Chitinimonas arctica: one gene and its partner. The protein of the gene in region 2 interacts with the protein of the main gene of each other region in a pairwise test. Links are inferred from orthologs where the notes say so. Each region holds a gene or a part of one and is shown on either strand. Other genes may lie near its edges.

Region 1 (3,202 bases), 170 kb from region 2 along the record:
CCAGCGCACCGTTGCGTGCCTGGAGCTTGTCGTTTTGAGTACGCTGGTCGGCCAGTTGCGACTCGATCTGCCATACCTTCAGCCACGAACCCTTGCCTATCCATAAAGGCCATTGGAGCAAGACGATACAGGCGGCGAGAATGACGGCAAGAAGGCGCATGGGCGCGATTGTATGGGCGGAGGCCTTACTAGGGAAGCTCTGCCAGGGTTATTAGTCTGAGTCAGCGGCATATCTGCCCCAAAATCTCCTGATTCGCACTTGTGCCAACAGGAGTAGACAGTGATGCCCAAGCTGCGATTGGCACCTAGCTCCACATCTCTCGGGGTAGGTAACGGTTGCAATATACCTGCGTGTGCATATGCGTTTAGCGTGAGGATGATTCAGGCTTTTACCTGATGGGAAGTTGACGGCGCTATGCGTTAAAAAGCTCCGGCGCACGCTTGGCATGGGCTAGGCGAACCTTTAAGGCCCATACTCCCCTGACAACCCGCGAAGGCCACCATGAGCCCATATGACGCGCTGTTCGAACAATTCGAGATCACCCCGACTAAAGCCAGAGACTTCTTGGAAGCTCACTTGCCGCCAGTGGTACGCGAGCAAATCGACTTGGACACACTGCATTTGGAACCCAGCTCCCATCTCGATCCGGGTATGCGAGTTTATTACTCGGACACCCTATATTCGGCGAAAACCGTTGGGCAGGATGGGTATAAAAGTCTGCTGATCTATATCATGAAAGAAGAGGGCAACGACATTCCCGAAGTTTTATTGAAAACCTTGGCGCGTGGCTCACCACAGTGCGAGGAGCTTGTAATGCCCCTCATCCAGATGGTTGAACAGCGCGGTGAAAAGCGCGGCCTGAAATTGGGTGAACAGCGCGGTATGGAACGCGGAATAGAGCTGGGTCGCACAGAATATTGGCAAAAAATGAAACAAGTCGCTCGCGCCATGGTGGCAAACGGTATGGACAAAGCCACGGTGATGCAGATAACCAGGGTTGGCGAGTTGGCCTTCAAAGAGTAGGCCATTGTCGCCCAGCGCTTGCTCCAGTCCACACCTCCCCCCCCCCAAAAAAAACGTGCTTGTGGGCCGCCGGCAGAACCCGCCGACGACCCACAAGCACTCGCTACTCGTTGCGGTTGCTTTCACCACAATGAGCGCAGAGAGATTTACCGCGGCCGAATCTGGTAAAACGCGGCACGACCCGGGTAGTAAGCCGCATCACCCAGCTCTTCTTCGATGCGCAGCAACTGGTTGTACTTGGCCATACGGTCCGAACGGCTGAGCGAGCCGGTCTTGATCTGCATGCAGTTGGTCGCCACGGCCAGGTCGGCGATGGTGCTGTCCTCGGTCTCGCCGGAGCGGTGCGACATCACCGAGGTGTAGCGATTGCGCTTGGCGAGGTCCACAGCCTGCAAGGTCTCGGTCAAGGTACCGATCTGGTTGACCTTGATCAGGATGGAGTTGCAGATACCCTTCTGGATGCCTTCGGCCAGAATCTTGCTGTTGGTGACGAACAGATCGTCGCCCACCAACTGCACGCGCTCGCCCAGGCGCTGGGTCAGCAGCTTCCAGCCGTCCCAATCGCGTTCGCCCATGCCGTCTTCGATCGAAATGATCGGGAAGCGGTTGGCCAGGCTTTCCAGGTAATCGACCATTTGCGCCGAGCTCAGCTCGCGCTTGTCGCTCTTCTTGAATACGTACTTACCGGTTTCCTTGTTGTAGAACTCGGAAGCGGCGCAATCGAGGGCGATCACGATATCTTCGCCGAAACGGTAACCGGCCTTTTCCACCGCGGCGCGGATCAGCTCCAGCGCGGCTTCGGCATTGGCCACGTCAGGCGCGAAACCGCCTTCGTCGCCCACTTGGGTAGGCAGATGCTGGTCGTGCAGGATCTTCTTCAGATGATGGAAGATCTCCGCGCCATAGCGCAGCGCTTCACGGAAGGTGGGCGCGCCGACCGGAACGATCATCAGTTCCTGGAAATCCAGGCTGTTGTTGGCGTGCTCGCCGCCGTTGATCACGTTCATCATCGGAACCGGCAGCGCCATCGGGCCGGAGCCGCCGATATAGCGGTACAGCGGCAGACCCGCTTCTTCGGCAGCCGCCTTGGCCACCGCCATCGACACCGCCAGGATGGCGTTGGCGCCCAGGCGGCCCTTGTCGTCGGTGCCGTCCAGTTCCAGCATGGTGCGGTCGATAAACGCCTGCTCGGACGCATCCAGGCCGATGATCGCTTCGCAGATTTCGGTATTGATATGCTCGACCGCCTTCAGTACGCCTTTGCCCAGGTAGCGGCTCTTGTCGCCGTCACGCAGTTCCAGCGCTTCCCGCTCACCGGTGGAGGCGCCGCTGGGTACGGCGGCACGGCCCATGACGCCGCTTTCCAGCAGCACATCGGCTTCAACCGTGGGGTTGCCGCGCGAGTCCAGAATCTCGCGGGCGATGACTTCTACGATAGCGCTCATCGTTGTTTCCTTGGATGTCGTTGGGAATGTCGATTCGAGCATGCCGGCGCCGGCCGGTGCCCCTCATTGCAAGCAGGGCACGGGACCGCGAGGGAAAGGCCGGCATGCGGGCGGACTACAGCGTGTTTTCGTGCAGTGGCTGGCGCTTGACCAGACTGTCCAGTTCGCGCAGCACGGTCAGCAATTCTTTCATGCGCGGCAAGGGCCAGGCATTGGGGCCATCCGACATGGCTACGGCGGGATCGGGATGGGTTTCCATAAACAGGCCGCTGATGCCGACGGCGACCGCCGCACGGGCCAGCACCGGCACGAATTCGCGCTGGCCGCCGGATTTGTCGCCTTGTCCGCCGGGCAGTTGCACCGAATGGGTGGCATCGAATACCACCGGGCAACCGCTTTCGCGCATGATGGCCAGGCTGCGCATATCGCTGACCAGATTGTTGTAGCCGAAGCTGGCGCCACGCTCGCAAGTCATGAAGTTGTCTTCCGGCAAGCCGGCTTCGCGGGCCGCTTCGCGGGCTTTATCCATCACGTTCTTCATATCGCCCGGCGCCAGGAACTGGCCCTTCTTGATATTGACCGGCTTGCCCGACTGGGCGCAGGCACGGATAAAGTCGGTCTGACGGCAAAGAAAAGCCGGTGTCTGCAATACGTCCACGACGTCCGCCACCGGCTTGATCTGATCGATTTCGTGGATATCGGTCAAGACCGGCACCCCTACCTGCTCCCTGAC
Region 2 (3,225 bases):
CAAGGCGCCACGACCGAAAGAGGGTAACGAGGGTTGACCCGTAATGGCCAGCATGGGGATGCTGTTGTCGTAGGCGCAGGCCACGCCGGTGATCAGATTGGTGGCGCCCGGACCCGAGGTGGCGATGCAGACACCGAGCCGGCCGGTCTCGCGGGTGTAACCCTCCGCCATAAAGGCCGCACCGGCCTCGTGCCGTGCCACCACCGCCCTTGGCCCGCCGCGCCGGGCGCTGCGGGCTAAGGCGTTGTAGACGGGTTCGACCGCGCCGCCCGGTACGCCAAACACGTACTCGACGCCAATGGCTTCCAGATAGCGCACCACCAGTTCGGCCACGTCCGTGCCCTGAAGCGTGTCGGTTTGTCCGCCCGCTGCCTTGTTGTCCGCCATGTCTCGCCCTCTTCGCCTTATGTGCGGCTGCATTTCGCTGGCAGCCGCAATATTTATAGGCGCTTATGCAGGCAAGGGCCAAGTGGACATGCATGCCCGCCATTGCGGCAGGCGCGGCGTGGGCTTAGCTGGCGAAGGTGCGTATATCGAGCAGGTCCCCGAAGCCCATATGCGTGCCATGCAGCAAGCGCAGGAGATCGGCCCCGGCCCGGTCCGGGTCGCTCAGTGCGCCGTCGGCCTGGTAAGCCTTGAAGCGTTCGACCAAGGGGAAGTCCTCGGGCGTACTGGCGCGGATGTCGGCTTGCATATCGGTATCGATAATGCCGGGCGCGACGGCGGCGATGCGGATGCCGTTGGCGTGTTCCGCCTGTTCCACCCCAACGCAGCGGCTATACATGTCGAGGCCCGCCTTGCTGGTGCAATAGGCGGTCCAGCTCGGGTAGGGATTGCGGCCGGCGCCCGAGCTGATATTGAGGATGCGGCGATCTCCCGGCCTTTCCTGCACATGCGCGATAAAGGCATTGCTCAAGTGCATGGCGGCGGTCAGGTTGACCGCCAGGCAGTGGACAAGGTCGCTGTGCTGATAGCGGCCGGCCGGCGCGATGGGGCCGGTGACGCCGGCATTGTTGATCAGGTAGAGGTCGCGCGCGCTGCCCAGCGCACCGCAAAGCGCCCCGGTCAACGCTTCCAGCTGGGCCGCGTCGGCAAGGTCGCAGGGGAAAAACCGATAGCCCGGCATATCCCGGCCCAATTGCGCCAGTTCGGCACTCTCGCTGCGGGCGACGGCCAGCAGCTGGCCGCCCCGTGCGGCGATGGCGCGCGCGATGCCCAGGCCCAGGCCGCGCGAGGCCCCGGTGAGGATATAGAGGGCTCCGCTCATGCGCCGACCTTGGCCAACTCGGCGCGCATCGCTGCGATGGTGGCCTGGTAGTCGGGCGAATCGTAAATGGCCGAGCCGGCCACGAAGGTGTCGGCACCCGCGCGGGCGATCTCGGCGATATTGTCCACCTTGACGCCGCCGTCGATCTCCAGCCAGATCTCCCGGCCGGTGCGGGCGGTATATTCATCGATGCGGCGGCGCGCCTCGCGCAGCTTGTCCAGGGTCGCCGGAATGAACTTCTGGCCGCCGAAACCGGGATTGACCGACATCAGCAGCACCATATCGATCTTATCCATCACATAGTCCAGATGGGACAGCGGCGTGGCCGGATTGAACACCAGGCCAGCCTTGCAGCCTTGCTCCTTGATCAGCCCCAGGGTGCGGTCGATATGCTCGCTGGCTTCGGGATGGAAGGTAATCAAGTCCGCGCCGGCCTTGGCGAACAGCGGCACGATGGCATCGACCGGTTTGACCATCAGGTGTACATCGATCATGGCTTCGGTACAGGGCCGGATGGCCTGGCACACCAGCGGGCCGATGGTCAGGTTGGGGACGTAGTGGTTGTCCATCACGTCGAAATGGATGATATCGGCTCCCGCGGCGATCACATTCCGTACTTCCTCGCCCAGTTTTGCGAAGTCGGCGGACAGGATGGAGGGGGCAATGCGGAATGTGGGCTGGCTCATGGCGGGCGCTCGGCGAGAGGGGAAAGGTACGATTTTACCGGAAAGCGAAGGATGCCTTGTTCAAGCCGACATTTTCGCGTGTAATCAGTAGGAGAACGTCCGGGCCAATTCCCCGGCAAGCGTAGCCGGGCGCCGAGCCCAGCGTTTTACGACCGCATTTTTTTCCGAGCCACTTCATGGGCGAATCCCGCAAGTACGATATCACCGTCACCGTTCAAACCCAGTACCTGGCCGAGCAATCGGACGAGGATGCCAATCGGCACGTATTCGCCTACCACATCAGCATCGTCAACACCGGTTCCGTGGCGGCCCAATTGCTGACGCGGCATTGGATCATCAGCGAAGCGGACGGCAAGACCCAGGAAGTCCGCGGCCAAGGCGTGGTGGGCGAACAGCCCCAATTGAAGCCGGGCGAGGCCTTCGCCTACACCAGCGGCGTGGCGCTCAGCTCGCCGGTTGGGACCATGCATGGCAGCTATCAGTTCCGCGCCGACGATGGCCAGAGTTTCGACGCACCGGTGGAATCCTTCGTCCTGTCGGTGCCCCGTATTTTGCATTGAGTTGTCGCTTATTGCCGCGTACGCGATCGGCCGGCTTACAAGTCCACAGGTGGCCGCCAAGGCGTATTTGCCCACGCGGCCCTATCCCCAAGATGTTCCGCCAGTATCCGAAACCCTGCCAGCAAGCCGACCACGTCTTCCAGGCCGGCGCGCTCGCCGTGCCGCAGCAGGCAATCCTGCCAGCGCCGATGCAGGCGGTCGTCGAGATGGATGGTCCAGGAAAATGCCGGGTCGAGGAAAATGGCTTCGCTGCGCGGCTGGTCGAGGCCGGCCTGGCTGGCCGGGTGCATGCGGCGCATGCTGGCTTCGATCTGCGGACACACCACCAGGTCGAAATAGAGGCGCTGCATGGTGTCGTTACCCACGCTGGGATCGCTGGCCAGGCTGATCAAGCGAGCCCGGAATGCTTCCGGAAAGCCTAGCGGCAACGGTCCCGGCAGACGTGTGTGCGGCACGGGCGGCGCCGGCTGCAGATAGTTGGCGAGCGGTTCGTAATAGGCGAGGGCGGTGAGCATTTTGCTACTCCAACGAGGTGTTAGAGTAGTAAAGCAAGGGATGGGCCACCTTCTCGCCACTAGCCGGGAAAAGCTTCTCCCTGCAAGGCCAGCAGGCCGCCATGGCCTGGCCAGGCGCGCAGTTCAACGGTGTGCCAGGGCAATTTGGCCGGGTCGAGGATTTCACTCAGACGCTGCAGGCTCGCCAACTCCAGGCC

What was found.
Region 1: the proteins of rpe (region 2) and eno interact in binary tests that used the Escherichia coli proteins (3 or more experiments, as listed by UniProt). The link is inferred for Chitinimonas arctica from one-to-one orthologs.

What each region holds. Positions count from the first base shown.
Region 1 is NZ_CP041730.1:290,768-293,969, forward strand. Bases 321-3,202 are described here. They hold eno (phosphopyruvate hydratase), read right to left. Parts: upstream 2,470-3,202; coding sequence 1,171-2,469; downstream 321-1,170. Other genes in these bases: FNU76_RS01325 (Rpn family recombination-promoting nuclease/putative transposase), read left to right, coding at 503-1,024; kdsA (3-deoxy-8-phosphooctulonate synthase), read right to left, coding at 2,585-3,202. Outside these bases: cell division protein FtsB, read right to left, coding at 1-160. UniProt on the Escherichia coli protein: Catalyzes the reversible conversion of 2-phosphoglycerate (2-PG) into phosphoenolpyruvate (PEP). It is essential for the degradation of carbohydrates via glycolysis.
Region 2 is NZ_CP041730.1:465,757-468,981, reverse strand. The notes cover bases 109-3,013. They hold rpe (ribulose-phosphate 3-epimerase), read right to left. Parts: upstream 1,954-3,013; coding sequence 1,264-1,953; downstream 109-1,263. Other genes in these bases: FNU76_RS02155 (hypothetical protein), read right to left, coding at 2,549-3,013; apaG (Co2+/Mg2+ efflux facilitator ApaG/CorD), read left to right, coding at 2,130-2,513; FNU76_RS02170 (SDR family NAD(P)-dependent oxidoreductase), read right to left, coding at 512-1,267; FNU76_RS02175 (thiamine pyrophosphate-binding protein), read right to left, coding at 109-387. Also shown: more of FNU76_RS02175, read right to left, coding at 1-108; more of FNU76_RS02155, read right to left, coding at 3,014-3,028; FNU76_RS02150 (polysaccharide deacetylase family protein), read right to left, coding at 3,088-3,225. UniProt on the Escherichia coli protein: Catalyzes the reversible epimerization of D-ribulose 5-phosphate to D-xylulose 5-phosphate.